DNA from 4 places in the Xenorhabdus sp. Sc-CR9 genome. Region 1 is predicted to be linked to each of the others. Evidence: predicted binding sites of a transcription regulator. Region 1 holds the regulator's gene; each other region holds the start of a gene.
What was found. Region 1 encodes PurR, which represses purine synthesis genes. Its sites were predicted from a motif close to CANGCAAACGTTTGCNTG; they were not measured.
Positions count from the first base shown of each region.

Region 2: cvpA (colicin V production protein) is a predicted target of PurR. The motif match lies at 1,880-1,897, and genes of this name have one in related genera.
Region 3: purM (phosphoribosylformylglycinamidine cyclo-ligase) is a predicted target of PurR. The motif match lies at 2,148-2,165, and genes of this name have one in related genera.
Region 4: AACQ81_RS17910 (NCS2 family permease) is a predicted target of PurR. The motif match lies at 2,760-2,777, and genes of this name have one in related genera.

Region 1 covers NZ_CAWQTY010000119.1:45,386-49,547, reverse strand. Annotated here, with positions in the region: gene sodB (superoxide dismutase [Fe]) at 1-243, shown strand, start outside; gene purR (HTH-type transcriptional repressor PurR) at 805-1,830, shown strand; gene punR (DNA-binding transcriptional activator PunR) at 1,834-2,742, opposite strand; gene punC (purine nucleoside transporter PunC) at 2,865-4,046, shown strand.
Region 2 covers NZ_CAWQTY010000204.1:6,212-10,373, forward strand. Annotated here, with positions in the region: gene folC (bifunctional tetrahydrofolate synthase/dihydrofolate synthase) at 1-1,112, shown strand, start outside; gene dedD (cell division protein DedD) at 1,102-1,800, shown strand; gene cvpA (colicin V production protein) at 1,951-2,439, shown strand; gene purF (amidophosphoribosyltransferase) at 2,473-3,990, shown strand; gene AACQ81_RS15735 (UbiX family flavin prenyltransferase) at 4,036-4,162, shown strand, end outside.
Region 3 covers NZ_CAWQTY010000109.1:57,740-61,901, reverse strand. Annotated here, with positions in the region: gene purN (phosphoribosylglycinamide formyltransferase) at 305-943, opposite strand; gene purM (phosphoribosylformylglycinamidine cyclo-ligase) at 1,041-2,084, opposite strand; gene upp (uracil phosphoribosyltransferase) at 2,311-2,937, shown strand; gene uraA (uracil permease) at 3,067-4,162, shown strand, end outside.
Region 4 covers NZ_CAWQTY010000222.1:71,920-76,081, forward strand. Annotated here, with positions in the region: gene AACQ81_RS17895 (hypothetical protein) at 1-720, shown strand, start outside; gene AACQ81_RS17900 (hypothetical protein) at 781-1,470, shown strand; gene AACQ81_RS17905 (hypothetical protein) at 1,491-2,696, shown strand; gene AACQ81_RS17910 (NCS2 family permease) at 2,859-4,162, shown strand, end outside.

The DNA of each region.
Region 1 (4,162 bases):
GATGCTGCCCTGAAAAACTTTGGTTCAGGTTGGACATGGTTAGTTAAGAAAACTGACGGAAGCCTGGCTATCGTTAACACTTCTAATGCAGCCACTCCACTGACCGGCGAAGATAAACCAGTTCTGACTGTTGATGTTTGGGAACACGCGTATTACACCGATTACCGTAATGCACGCCCTCAATATTTGGAACATTTCTGGTCTTTGGTCAACTGGAAATTTGTTGAGGAAAACTTGGCTTAATAAGCTCAATTTTCATACCAAATTATAATAACAAGGGCGGGCTTTCTTCCATTCACTGAATAATGAATACCGGAAAACCGGCCCTTCAAGCAAGAGGTGTTACACGTCAATTCTTTTTCTTGATCCTGATTAGATAATACAAAGGCTTCCCCAAAAAACAATCATGATTAATGCACTGCCGGCAACCATTAATCCCAACTTCAGATCTGTACCCATAGAACTTCCTCAATGTACAAAGTAAAACTACCCAACACCATAAATTTTGTATAATCAGTTACCGTATTATCTGAAAAAACATACAACAATCTTGAATCTATACTCTTTATAGCATTGATTATTACTTTCACTTTTGAGTTAGATCAGACAAAATTCAAGGTTCATCGCTAAATTATTGCCAGCCATCACTCTATATATAAATATGTTGGCAAACGCTTAACAAATATCCATATCCAATAGATTTCAAGTTGAAGCATATCGGTAAATAGATGCTATCAACCAAAGCAGCAGCTTGAAAGATAAGGTATATAAATTTAGACCATAAGGTCAGGAGTCCTTTTTATCATGGCAACGATTAAAGATGTGGCCAAACGCGCTGGTGTTTCGACCACTACCGTATCCCATGTTATCAATAAAACCCGTTTCGTCGCCGAAGATACAAAGGCTACCGTTTGGGCTGCTATTAAAGAACTAAATTATTCCCCCAGCGCCGTTGCCCGTAGCTTGAAAGTTAACCACACAAAATCTATCGGATTGTTGGCAACGTCGAGTGAAGCTCCATATTTTGCTGAAATCATAGAATCTGTTGAAAATAGTTGCTATAGAAAAGGCTATACCCTGATTTTATGCAACTCTCATAACAATATTGATAAGCAGAAAGCTTACCTCGCCATGTTGGCACAAAAACGTGTAGATGGCCTGCTGGTAATGTGCTCCGAATACCCTGAGCAGCTTTTGGGCATGCTAGAAGATTACCGTAATATTCCCATGGTCGTCATGGATTGGGGCGAATCTCGGGGAGATTTTACCGATGCAATCATTGATAACGCTTTTCATGGTGGTTACTTGGCAGGCCGTTATTTGATTGAACGTGGTCACAGGGATATTGCGTCTATTCCCGGCTCTCTGGCAAGAAATACTGGCGGCGGACGTCACCAAGGATTTCTCAAGGCACTCAAAGAAGCCAATGTCGCTATTCGGGATGAGTGGATTGTGCAAGGCGACTTTGAGCCTGAATCCGGCTATCAGGCCATGTGTAAGATTCTGAATCAAAAACATCGCCCAACGGCTGTTTTTTGCGGTGGGGATGTTATGGCAATGGGGGCAATCTGTGCCGCTGATGAGCTGGGGCTACGCGTTCCACAAGATATTTCTATCATCGGTTATGACAATATCCGTAATGCCCGTTATTTTACTCCCGCATTGACCACGATTCACCAACCTAAAGAACGTCTGGGACAAATGGCCTTTTCAACGTTATTGGATAGGATAGTCAACAAGCGTGAAGAGGCACAAACGATTGAAGTCCATCCACGCCTCGTTGAAAGACGTTCTGTCGCGGATGGACCTTTCATCGACTATCGTCGTTGATAGTTAGTTTTCTTGCAACCATTCAGCATTAAGTGTTTCACTATCGCCAAGATAATCAAACAACCAACTTAATGCTGGTGAATGGCTTTTTTGCGACCATGCTAAGCAGCATGGACTATCAGGTAATGGTTGTTCGAGTTCGAGCGCTATCAGTTTTTTCTTGCGGATCAACGGTAATGCATGATGCTTGGGCACCATTCCCATACATAGTCCATCCATCAGGCAATTTAGTCCAACATTCCAATCTGGAACCACCAACCGTCGCTGATTATCTAAAGCCCACGTATCACGTTTGGGTAAGCTACGTGAAGTATCTTCTAAACATAGGCTAGGATAAGGTCGCATTTGGTCATCATTTAATTTTCCTGATATACCTGACAACTCATGCTCAGGGCTGGCTACGCATACCCAAGGCATGAATCCCATATCCTTAAAACTATACCGTTCACCAACAGGAGACGCCCGTGTCGCGCCAATAGCGACATCCACCCGCTCATCGACTAGTGCATCCCATACACCATTAAAGACTTCAGGGTAGATGAATAGCTCAATATCAGGAAAATGTCGGTAAAAATCCAAAATTAATTGGTGAGTTCTCTCAGGTTTTACAACTTGATCAACGGCGATACTTAACTGTCCCCGCCAACCATTAGCCACTTGTTGGCACTGATGTCGGGTGTGATTCATTTTTTTGATAACAGAGCGGGCTTCCTTGACAAAAATAGCGCCTGCTTCAGTCAAATCAACATCACGGTGACGGCGCTCAAATAAAGACACAGCCAACCATTCTTCAAGTTGTTTTACTGTATAGCTTATAGCAGAAGGTACTCGATGAAGCTCAGATGCAGCCGCACTGAAACTTCCTGTTCTGGCAACAGTATCAACAACTTCCAGAGAGTATTCAGACCACATATATCTTCCTTTCAATTTTTTTCACAGCATGGTGCAAATATTACCGTTTCACAAGTAAAAATCATGCCATATAGAATAAGTCGGGTATTCTCTTATCAACTACAAATCAAATTATTAACACCATGGAAACAAATAAAAATTCAATTCTATTCATGTTCTATCTCTCCGGGCTGAGTATGCTCGGTTACTTGGCTATCGACATGTATCTGCCTGCTTTTGACACAATGAAAGCAGAACTAGGTACTTCAGCAAATTCTATCAGTGCGAGTCTCAGTATTTTTCTCGCTGGCTTTGCCTTTGCCCAGCTGTTATGGGGGCAATTGTCTGACCGTTTAGGAAGAAAGCCTGTTCTTATTATCGGATTATCTCTATTTTCCATTAGCTGTTTAGGTATGCTCTGGATAACTGATTCCACGCAATTGCTTGTACTGAGATTTATTCAAGCGGTAGGGGTCTGTTCTGCGGCGGTTTCCTGGCAGGCTCTGGTCGTTGACAGATATGATACAGAACAAGCCAAACGCGTTTTTGCCATGATCATGCCTTTAGTTGCGCTTTCCCCTGCCCTTGCACCTTTATTGGGGGCATGGTTATTGACGCATGATGGCTGGAGAATTATTTTCCTTGTATTATTGGCAGTAACGCTCTTGCTGCTGGCTCCAACATTTTTATTAACCAATAAATATGGTAATACCGAAACTAATACCGACGGCAAAACAACGATTTCTTTCTTTAAATTACTAAGCTCCCCTGTTTTTAGTGGGAATGTATTGATTTATGCTTCTTGCAGCGCTGGCTTTTTTGCCTGGTTGACTGGTTCACCAACAATTTTGAATAATATGGGCTATGACCCTACCGATATTGGCCTAAGTTATATTCCGCAAACTTTGGCGTTTATGTTTGGTGGATATGGTTGTCGTATCTTATTGGAAAAAGTAAAAAGCGAAACAGTATTTCCAATTTTGCTGATTGGTTATGCTGTCAGTATGGTTATTATTTATTTGATTTCCATCTCCAATGAGCCTTCATTTATAGCGATTCTTATTCCTTTCTGTGTCATGGCTGCAATGAATGGTGCCTCTTATCCGATTGCAGTGGCAAATACTCTCTCTGTTTACCCTAAGAACAGTGGTAAAGCTGCCGCATTACAAAATGCATTGCAATTAGGGCTTTGTTTTGTCGCAAGTATGATTGTCTCGCTATTTATGAAATATCCTCTTCTATCGACAACAACAGTTATGGTTTCTACTGTTGTTCCCATGGCAGTAGGTTATTGGCTACAAAACAAAATTCCAAAAAACAATTAAACGTGAATCGAACAATTTCCGAACACAATAATAAATAAGAACATTATCATCTAAAGGTTACATCATAATGTAGCCTTAGATGATTGTTAAAATACTATTTCACTCATATACTCATA
Region 2 (4,162 bases), on a different contig from region 1:
CAACTTGCCATACCCTTGAATCCATTTTTCTGGCCGCAGGGCTTAAAGTTGGCGTATATAGCTCTCCGCATTTAGTACGCTATACCGAAAGAGTCCGTATTCAGGGCAGGGAACCGGCAGGGCAGGATTTCTGCCGTGTATTTGCGGAAATAGAAGCCCGGCGTGGTGATATTTCACTGACCTATTTTGAATATGGCACGCTGGCGGCCTTACAGCTTTTTAAGGAAGCGGACCTCGATGTCGTGATTTTGGAGGTTGGTCTGGGTGGGCGCCTGGATGCGACCAACATTGTAGATGCAGATATTGCCGCAATCACCAGCATTGCACTGGATCATACAGATTGGCTTGGTGCTGATCGTGAGCACATAGGTCGTGAAAAAGCAGGTATTTTCCGCCGTGGACGATTTGCGGTAGTGGGCGAGCCAGATATGCCACATTCGATTGCTGAAGTCGCTGATGAATTGGGCGCGAAGCTCTTTCGTCGTGGCGTTGACTGGCAATTCTCGCAGGAGATAAATAGCTGGAACTGGTTAACCAATGATCAGCAATTCAATGAGCTACCTTTACCTAATTTACCGTTGGCAAATGCCTCGACAGCAATGGGGGTAATTCATTGCTTGTTACAGGAAGACGATAAAGTCAGCCGAGCCATTGATGAGAAAGCAATCCACGCAGGATTGAAAAACGCTCAGTTACCCGGACGTTTCCAAATTATCAGAGAAAATCCACTGGTTATTCTGGATGTCGCACATAATCCCCATGCCGCGGGGTATTTAGTACAGAAACTGGCAGAGTTGCCCCGTTCGTCAAACCGTAAAATTCGTGGTGTGGTTGGTATGCTGTCAGACAAAGATATTGCCGGTACACTGGCTTGCCTTTCTCAACAAATTGACGAGTGGTACTGCGCATCACTGTATGAATTGCGGGGGGCAGAAGCTGAGGTATTAGCCGGGCACCTTGCACACCCACGGACATTTGCAGAAGTGGGGAAAGCATGGCAGCAGGCAATGGAAGATGCATCAGAGCAAGATGTCATTGTCGTCTGTGGTTCTTTCCATACCGTTGCTCATGTTATGGAGGCTCTGGAGGAGGAAAAGGGACGTGGCAAGTAAATTTCAAAATCGCTTGGTTGGAGCAGTCGTTCTGGTAGCATTGGGCGTGATTGTATTGCCCATGATATTTGATGGTGATAAGAAATATAACGAAGACCAGTTTGCTTCTATCCCATTGGTGCCGAAACTCGGAGACGAAGAGAATATTGATTCGATTCCACCGCTGCCACAGAATATGCCGTCCACACCACCGGAGGGCGCAGCGGAAGCAATGCAAATACAAGAACAGCAGCAACAGTTAGATGCAGAAATACTTTCTGACTCTTTATCTTCAGAGACAGCGCCGATGACACCGCCTCCTGTGGCTATCCCGCAAGAGCGTAAAGGGACGGTGAACGCTGAGCCACCGGTTCAGCAGAAAGTAGAAACCAAACCACAGCCTAAACCTGAACCGCGTCCTGAAAACAAACCAGAAATTAAGCCGAAGCCAGTAGAGAAGGCCCCGCTGGCAATGGCCTATGTTGTTCAGCTTGGCGCATTGAAAAATGCGGACAAAGTGAACGAAATAGTGGCAAGGCTACGTCTTTCGGGGCATCAGATATACACAATTCCTTCTTCTCCAGTTCAGGGGCAGCTGACACGGATTTATGTAGGTCCCAATGTGTCAAGGCAGAAACTTGAATCTATTTTGTCCGAATTAAAGGAGTTAACGGGATTACAGGGGCAAATAAAGAATTACCAGCCATAATCGGATTGGAATGCCACGGGGAGCGAAAAGCTTCCCGTAAAGATACAATAAATTATTTTTAATAGATTGATAAATCTACTACGCAAACGTTTTCGTTTTCTGTTAGAATGCGCCCGACTTGAATGCCGGGAGCCTATTTTAGGTTAAAATATGGTCTGGATTGATTATACAATTATTGCCATCATTGGTTTTTCGGCACTGGTTAGCCTGATCCGTGGTTTTGTTCGCGAAGCGCTTTCCTTAGTAACCTGGGGATGTGCTTTCTTTGTTGCAAGCCACTTCTATACTTACTTGGCGGAATATTTCACCCGCCTTGAAGACGATCTGGTGCGTAATGGAGTAGCGATTGCTATTTTGTTTATTGCAACGCTGATTGTCGGCGCGGTAGTAAACTATGTAATTGGTTCACTTGTACAGCGAACTGGCCTGTCAGGTACTGATCGGGTTCTTGGGATCTGTTTTGGGGCATTGCGAGGTGTATTGATTGTGTCTGCCATTTTGTTTGTTGCAGATTCTTTCACGCCACTTCCTAATAGTCAGGATTGGCAACAATCACAGCTAATCCCACAGTTCAGTCAAATTATCAGGTGGTTTTTTGACTACCTGCAAAACGCGTCGAGTTTCCTGCCGGAGAGATAACGCCTCTCCGCTTGGCTGATGAGGAAAGACTACATGTGCGGTATTGTCGGTATCGTCGGTTTTACACCGGCCAACCAGTCGATTTATGATGCATTGACGGTGCTTCAGCACCGTGGGCAAGATGCGGCAGGCATTGCGACTATTGATAGTAACAATGAATTCCGTTTACGCAAGGCCAATGGTTTGGTCAAAGATGTGTTTGAAACACGGCATATGTTGCGTTTACAGGGAACAATCGGGATCGGTCATGTCCGTTATCCAACAGCGGGCAGTTCGAGTGCATCAGAAGCGCAACCTTTTTATGTTAACTCTCCTTTTGGTATCACGCTGGCACATAACGGTAATCTGACAAACGCACATGAATTGAAAAAAATGCTGTTTGAAAATGCCCGCCGTCATGTCAATACCACCTCAGATTCTGAAATCCTGTTGAATATCTTTGCTAACGAATTAAGTCAGTTCCCGCATTTTCCGATAGGGCCTGACGATATTTTCGCGGCAGTAGCGGAAATGCACAGAAAGATCCGTGGTGCATATGCTTGCGTTGCCATGATTATCGGGCATGGATTGGTCGCTTTTCGTGATCCGCATGGCATCCGGCCTCTGGTATTGGGGAAACGTACACTGAAAGATGGTCGCAATGAATATATGGTGGCATCGGAAAGTGTGGCATTAGATACATTAGGCTTCGAATTTCTGCGTGACGTAGCTTCAGGTGAAGCAATTTATATCACTGAGAATGGGCAGTTATTTACCCGCCAGTGTGCGGAAAATCCTTCCTTAACGCCTTGTATTTTCGAGTTTGTCTACTTTGCCCGTCCTGATTCCTTTATTGACAAGGTTTCGGTATATAACGCACGGTTGCGCATGGGTAAGAAACTGGGTGAAAAAATTGCCCGTGAATGGGAAGACTTGCATATTGACGTTGTTATCCCCGTGCCGGAAACATCGTGTGACGTTGCGCTGGAAATCGCTCATATTCTGGATAAACCTTACCGTCAGGGATTTGTCAAAAATCGTTACGTAGGACGCACTTTTATCATGCCCGGTCAGCAGGAGAGACGTAAATCCGTTCGTCGGAAGCTGAATGCCAATCGTGCCGAATTCCGTGGTAAAAATATCTTGTTGGTAGATGATTCCATCGTGCGCGGGACAACCTCAGAGCAGATTGTAGAACTGGCTCGTGAAGCCGGTGCCAAGAAAGTTTACTTTGCCTCGGCAGCTCCGGAAGTTCGTTTCCCTAATGTCTATGGCATTGATATGCCGAATGCCAATGAACTGATTGCTCACGGTCGGGAAGTGGATGAAATTCGCCAGCTCATTGGTGCTGATGCATTGATATATCAAGACCTACAAGATCTTATTCAAGCGGTACGGGAAGAAAACCCGGATATCGAAAAATTCGAATGCTCTGTATTTGATGGTATCTATGTAACGAAAGACATTGACCAGATTTACTTGGATTATCTGGAAACATTGCGAAAAGATGATGCCACTAAAGTCCTCGGACAGAACGAAATTGAGGATCTGGAAATATATAATGAAGGATAATATCGTTATTATCACTCAGTTATACCCAGAACTTCAGAGGAAAAAATGAAAAAATTGATTGTCGGGCTGACCGGAGCAAGTGGTGCGATTTATGGTGTCAGGCTACTGCAAGTTTTGCAGCCAGTAGAAGGCATTGAAACGCATTTGGTGATCAGCCAATCGGCTCGGCAGA
Region 3 (4,162 bases), on a different contig from region 1:
TGGGGATGTGTTCCCAAAACATAAAAACTGCATCTCGAAATCCATAGGGTATAAATAATTATTGCTAGATTTATATTTTTAGATAGCTAATCAGATTATTTGATCACAGAAAATAAAGTAATCCGAGATGACAACTTACAGCAAGGTATAATCCTAATACAATGTTACCTTAACACAATATATTAATTAAATTTCTTATCAAGATACGTTAACACAGGAGGTTAATCCGGTTTTTATGCCTGACAGATTTCAAGTTGCAGCCAGTAAAACCGCAACTTAAAAGAGGAAAGAAGTTAGCTCTGGATTATTCTGATGCGTAACCTTGCGGCGGTAGAACATATCCATCCATTACGACTGTATTTCCTTTCAGCGTCAAACGCTCATCCAGAAACCAGCGAATAACCAAAGGATAGAAATTATGTTCTTGGATTTGGACTCGCTCGACAATATCTTCCTCTATGTCATCCTCAAAAATAGGCACTTTGGCTTGTAAAATAATAGGGCCACCATCTAACTCTTCAGTAACAAAATGAATGGAAGTACCATGTTCCCTATCACCATTTTCGATGGCTTTTTGATGGGTGTGCAGGCCGGGATACTTTGGTAACAGGGATGGATGGATATTAAGCAAGCGACCATGATAGTGCTGTACGAAATCAGGGGATAGAATTCTCATATAACCCGCCAGAACCACTAAATCTGGTTGATATTGATCAATAGCCTTGAGTAAGGCGAGATCATGGCTTGTACGATCTATGTATGCTTTAGGATTGAGAAAGTTGGTGGGAATATTTGCCTGTTCAGCACGTTGCAGCCCATAAGCATCCGCATTATTACTGAAAACTGCTGCAATATGCCCATTAATCCGGTTTTGCTGACAAGCATCAATGATAGATTGCAGATTGCTACCATTGCCAGATATTAGAACGACAATTTTTTTCATGGATTATCTTCGTTGAAGGAATTCATTTACCGACATACCCTTCATGTTTCAAGTTGCAGTTGGTAAAACTGCAACTTGAATTTATCGGGCATAAAACTTATTCATTGATAACGACAGGTTGCTCATCAGCGTTGAGTTCGGCAATTGTACCAATCTGCCATGCATTTTCTCCCGCTGCTTTCAAATATGAAATGGCCGATTCCGCTTGTGATTGAGGCAGAGCGATTATCATACCTACCCCACAGTTAAATGTGCGATACATTTCGTGAGTGCTAACATTGCCAGCTTGTTGCAACCATGTAAAGACTGCTGGCCACTCCCAGCTCGCAGAATTGATCCTTGCCTGCGTATTGTCTGGCAAAACGCGAGGAATATTTTCCCAGAAACCACCACCTGTGAGATGTACAATGGCATGCACTTCAACTTTTTCAATTAATTCCAGAATGGATTTGACATAAATTTGAGTAGGAACAAGCAGATGATCAGCGAGAGATTTTCCTTCAAGTTCGGTCGTTTCAGGGGTTGTCTGGCTTACTTCGAGAATTTTGCGGATCAGGGAATAACCATTGGAGTGTGGCCCACTGGATGCCAGCGCAATCAGTGCATCACCAGCTTGAACCTGACTGCCATCAATAATTTCTGATTTTTCAACGACACCGACACAAAAGCCAGCAACGTCATAATCTTCACCATGATACATACCCGGCATTTCCGCCGTTTCACCTCCGACCAGCGCACAACCTGCTTGTTTGCAGCCTTCCGCTATTCCCGTGATGACACTGGCGGCAGTATCAACATCCAGTTTGCCCGTGGCATAGTAATCAAGGAAGAAAAGTGGTTCAGCTCCTTGGACAATCAGATCATTGACACACATGGCAACCAAATCAATCCCGATGGTGTCATGGCGTTTCAGATCCATGGCCAGACGCAGTTTAGTGCCAACACCATCTGTACCGGAAACCAACACAGGTTCACGATATTTTTGAGGCAGGGCACATAACGCGCCGAAACCACCCAATCCCCCCATCACTTCAGGGCGGCGGGTCTGCTTTACGACACTTTTGATACGATTGACTAAGGTATTACCAGCATCAATATCGACACCAGCATCTTTATAGCTAAGAGAGGTTTTGTTGGTCACTGCATAGCTCCCAGGCGGTTGCACTTGAATGAATAAAACAGAACGGAAATAATTCTAACAGTCTAAGCAAACGTTTGCGATAGCTTTATATGGGTTTTCTGTAAGATAAAAATCGCAGAAAAATATTTATGATTGATAAAAATGAATAGATTGGTAGTGGCTAGATACTAAAAAGGAGGTATAATCCCGCGATTTTTTGTCTGCCGGCTTATATTAGGAGAAACTCATGAAGATCGTTGAGGTTAGACATCCACTGGTTAAACATAAACTTGGTCTGATGCGAGATCATGATATAAGCACCAAACGCTTTCGTGAACTGGCCTCAGAAGTGGGGAGTCTTCTGACATATGAAGCAACTGCTGATTTAGAAATTGAAAAAGTGACCATTGAAGGATGGTGTGGTCCGGTAGAAATAGACCAGATTAAAGGGAAGAAAATTACGGTAGTACCTATCCTGCGTGCCGGATTGGGCATGATGGACGGTGTACTGGAAAATATTCCAAGTGCACGGATTAGTGTCGTTGGTGTATATCGTGATGAAGAGACACTGGAACCTGTACCTTACTTCCAAAAATTGGTTTCTGATATTAGTGAACGTATGGCATTGATTGTCGATCCAATGTTGGCGACAGGCGGTTCCATGATTGCCACCATTGATCTTTTGAAGAAAGCAGAGTGTCCTGTGATTAAGGTGTTGGTTTTGGTTGCGGCTCCAGAAGGTATCGCTGCACTGGAAAAAGCACATCCAGATGTCGAATTGTATACTGCTTCGATTGATGAACGACTTAATGAGCATGGATATATTGTCCCTGGTTTGGGAGATGCAGGCGACAAACTATTTGGCACTAAATAATATTCTGAGCCGACTGAAAAGTCGGCTTTTTTTTGTTTCCAGTAAAATGATATATACCCAATAAATTTCAGATAGCAGCCAACAAAGATGAAGTCTGAAACATAAAAGGGAATTAAGAGGATTTTAATAATGACCCGCCGGACCATTGGAGTAGATGAAAGGCCATCTTTAGTGCAGACTATTCCATTAAGTTTACAACATCTATTCGCCATGTTTGGTGCAACTGTTTTGGTTCCCATTTTATTTAACGTTAATCCCGCCACGGTTTTATTATTCAACGGTATTGGAACCTTATTGTATCTGGTGATTTGCAAAGGGAAAATTCCCGCTTATTTGGGTTCTAGTTTTGCATTTATTTCTCCGGTGTTGTTGTTATTGCCTTTGGGATATGAATTAGCATTGGGTGGATTTATTGTCTGCGGTTTTCTGTTTTGTCTGGTTGCCCTGATTATCAAAGTCGCAGGAAGGGGATGGATTAACGTGATATTCCCACCTGCGGCGATGGGTGCCATTGTTGCAGTAATTGGTCTTGAGTTGGCTGGCGTTGCTGCCGATATGGCAGGTTTACGCCCCGCAGCAAATACAGCTGTTAATATGACCAATCTGACGATCTCCATGGTGACATTAGCTGTGACGATTTTGGGTTCGGTGGTATTCCGTGGTTTTATGGCGATTATCCCGATTCTGATTGGTGTGCTGGTCGGTTATGCATTGTCATTTTTTATGGGCATTGTTGATTTTACACCAGTACAAGAAGCCCCGTGGTTTACTCTGCCAACTTTCTATACACCACGTTTTGAATGGTTTGCCATCATGACTATCTTACCTGCGGCGCTGGTGGTAATTGCGGAACATGTGGGTCACTTGGTGGTTACCGCCAATATTGTGCAGAAGGATTTGCTGAAAGATCCCGGTCTACATCGTTCAATGTTTGCAAATGGCTTCTCAACAATGTTTTCGGGATTCTTTGGTTCAACACCTAACACAACTTACGGTGAGAATATCGGTGTTATGGCTCTTACCCGTGTGTATAGCACATGGGTAATTGGAGGCGCAGCGATCATTGCGATATTGCTTTCTTGTGTCGGAAAATTGGCAGCAGCGATTCAGTTAATTCCAGTCCCAGTCATGGGCGGCGTTTCTCTGTTACTATATGGTGTAATCGGTGCATCAGGCATTCGAGTTTTAATTGATTCAAAAGTAGATTACAGCAAAGCTCAAAACT
Region 4 (4,162 bases), on a different contig from region 1:
CCAGAAGTTGAGCTGAAAAAAACGGTTTCAGAACCCAGTTTGATGTTGGAAATTGGTTCTACGGCACTTTCGTGTGGTGGGGCTGTATTAAGTGTATTGGGTGGACTAGGATCAGGTGCGGCGATACCATTTACTGGAGGTGGTAGTACGGCTGGTGTGATTTTAGCTTATAGCGGATTTACTGCGACGGCTGTTCAATGCATAAATGGAGGATACAGAGTTTATCAGCTTACTGCTAATGGAAATGAAGGAGTAGAACATATTGCGTGGTTAGATTCACAGAATTGGTATGTTACAACGACTACAATTTTGGATATAACCTCTCTTGCATCTGGATCTGCGGCATTAAAGGAAGCTTATCAAACCTATAAGATAATGAAGGCCACTTCTCCTCGTAAGGCATCAGAGTGGCTGAAAAGTATGCCAAGACATGAAAGAAAACGCTTAACTGAAGAAATTATGCGACATAACAATCCAGGAATATCTAACCAAGTAATAAAAAGAGCTATAGAGCAAGGGAAATATATCAAACGTTACCCTACAGAAGAGATACAAAAAACGTTACGAAAGCATCTTAAAGACTCACTTATAGCAGGTAGTGGATTTGTAGGAAGTGGTATGACAGGCTCAATCCGAAATCCAGATAATATATTAAAATCAGGAAATTATATTATTGGTACTATCTATTCTATTGCTTATGAAGAATCAATAATTTATTGAGCTTAACCTTATGGTTAATCGGGTTTGTTGTATAAATATTTTGGGCGTTTAGAAAATTATATGAAAATAAAAGAATTTATTTTTGATGCAGGTTTAAGAGAACTCTTTTATAAAGGGAAAGAGTTAGAAAATATGATAAGAAATAATGATCCAGCATTAGAAAATATTATACTGGATGTTAGAGACTATAAGAAATACTTTTGTTCTTCGGGTCAGTATAAGATAAGGCTTTTGATATCTATTATTGCTATGGTTTATCTGTTTTTCTTCTCTGGTGTGGCAGCAGCCCTGCCTGTATTACTTATAAAAAATCCTAGTCATGAAATAATGGCTACTTTTTTCATGTTAACTTTAGTTATTGCTGCTTGTGTTTCATTTTTACATGTCGGATTTACTTTAAAAGGTTATTATTATGGTTCGGTTATACGTAATTATTTAAATTATATTGTATTTTTTTCTAGTTTGTTTATTATATTCTCTAATAAGACATCTAACGTTTCCTCTATTTATTTTATCTTTATAGCAGTATGTTGTTTTGTGATAAAAATAACATTGAACAGTCGTTATTATACTGATTTTATATTAGCTAACATGCGCTATAGAATAGCAATTATTATTGATAGAAAAGAGATGAATAAAATACAAGGGCTTAATAAAAAACAATTAAGAGAATATTCAAGAGCGTTGAAATTGGCAAAACGTAAAAAAATAAGGGATCAAAAAAGAGAAAATCAATCGGTGGAAAAATAGGGTCAAACAGGAATGCTAATATGAATATAATAGAAATATTAACTAACAACCAATTCAAGCATATTTTTAATCTGTATAAAAATATAGAGAAAAGAATAAAAAGTGATGATTGTTCACTTACCCAAGCGGATGATTTCATTAGACTTAAAGAAAAAGCATCTATAAATAGATCTTCAGAAGAGAGTATATTATTGGCTTTGTTTCCTATACTGACATTTGTTTCTTATATAATATTAGTGATTGTTCTTTATGATTTTTATTTTTCTTCTGATCAAGCAGGATTTATTCGCTCTGCCAATATGTTTATTATTTCGGTGGTTTCTTTGCTGGCACTTTATGCTTATAGAGGTAATATCTCCGCTTTAAAAACCCTCAACGCTATGAATACATTGAGTATTGTATTTGCCTTGAGCATTCTTTTGCTTGATTACTTTGTCTATTATATGCACCACGAATGGTATTTATTGATTATCGTTTTTTTTAATTTCTTCTCGAATCGGGTGATCATTAACAGTGCTGCTTTTTCTCAAGCCATGACAGAAATATTGTGGTTTAAAACAACGAACCATCTGCTGAGAAAAAGCGTAGATAAAATAACTGAAGATGATACCGATGAAAGTCATATTAATTCCCCTAATGCCAATGTGTTCAAGAGGTTTTGGCGATATTGTATACTCAATATAAATCTCAATAAGACGTTAAAGGAAAGTAGTGAACTTAATCAGAGAGTGGAAAGTAATGATCCTGCTTTACTGTCAGAAAGAAGATTAAATAAATATCAACATCTGTTGGAATTTAGTGTTCCGAAAAAAGCGGTGTTGATGACATCATTGGTGACGATTTTATTGTTAAAAGTGTATGTGATGGCGACATTTATGTTGTTTTCTTATTTTGATAACAGGGAAGATCTGCCCATCTTATTTTCTGCCGTCGCAGTTGCCATTGTTTTTGCTCCTTTACCCATCTTGCTGACATATCGGGGAGTAACATCAGGATTTAAGATGCTAGCTTTAGCCCGTTATCTTTTTATCGTTATTTTTGCTCTATTGGTGGGATTAAAATTTGTTGCTGGTGTGTTGAATTACAGCAATATCTCTTTGGGCATTATTGCTTTCGATTTCCTACTGATATTCTTTATCTTAAATACGGAATATTACAGCCGCTACCTCAGAGAATTACACTCTTTCTTAGCTTGGCATAAGATAATCAGACAGAATAACGAATAAAATATCGCCATAGAATGAATTTCCTAAAGAATCATGGTGTTATTTAACTCATTGATTGTCATCAACGCAAACGTTTTCTTTTTTTACATTTTCAGAGTAACGATTTGTATGGGTTTCCTGTAGGATAAATCGAAAAATTCTTTTTTTGGGAAACAACATTACATGAGCACAATAACTTCTGGTTCTGCAAACCGTCAGGGCTTGCTTCAGCGCATGTTTAAATTAGAGGAACATGGAACGACAGTTCGTACCGAAATAATTGCGGGGCTGACAACTTTTCTGACCATGGTTTATATTGTCTTTGTTAACCCGCAGATATTGGCGGTGGCAGGAATGGATATTAAGGCTGTGTTTGTCACTACCTGCTTAATTGCTGCGGCAGGCAGTATCATGATGGGATTAATGGCAAACTTGCCTGTAGCCGTTGCTCCTGCGATGGGACTGAATGCGTTTTTCGCTTTTGTCGTCGTTGGTGCAATGGGTATTTCATGGCAAGTCGCGATGGGAGCTATTTTTTGGGGGGCAGTGGGATTATTGATCTTAACTGTCTTTAAAATCCGCTATTGGATGATAGCCAATATTCCATTAAGCCTGCGGGTGGGAATTACCAGCGGTATCGGCCTGTTTATTGCCATGATGGGGCTGAAAAATGCCGGTATTATCGTGCCAAATCCCGACACGATCGTCTCAATTGGCAATTTTGCTTCCCATAATGTTCTGTTGGGCATATTGGGCTTTTTTATCATTGCCATTTTAGCGGCACGCAATTTTCATGCGGCAGTGTTGATCTCCATCATCGTGACGACCGCTATCGGCTTCATGATGGGATATGTGGAGTATCACGGTATTTTTGATCTGCCGCCCAGTGTGATGAGTGTGGTGGGTAACGTTGATGTGAAAGGTGCGCTGGATATCACTTTGGCAGGCGTTATCTTCTCATTCATGCTGGTGAACTTGTTTGACTCTTCCGGCACCTTGATTGGTGTGACAGATAAAGCAGGGCTTGCTGACAGCAATGGTAAATTTCCGCGCATGAAACAAGCATTATATGTGGATAGTATCAGCTCGGTAGCAGGCTCTTACGTCGGGACTTCTTCCGTTACTGCCTATGTTGAAAGCTCTTCCGGTGTTTCTGTAGGCGGTCGTACTGGATTGATGGCGATTGTGGTGGGTATCTTGTTCCTGTTGGTGATATTTATCTCTCCGCTGGCGAGTATGGTTCCTGCTTACGCCACAGCAGGAGCGCTGGTTTATGTCGGTGTTTTGATGACATCCAGCCTGACACGGGTGAAATGGGACGATCTGACTGAATCTGTTCCCGCATTTATTACCGCAGTCATGATGCCATTTAGTTTTTCCATCACAGAAGGGATTGCACTGGGTTTTATCGCCTACTGCGCTATGAAACTGGGAACCGGAAAATGGCGTGAAATCGGTTCCTGTGTGATCGTGGTGACATTGTTGTT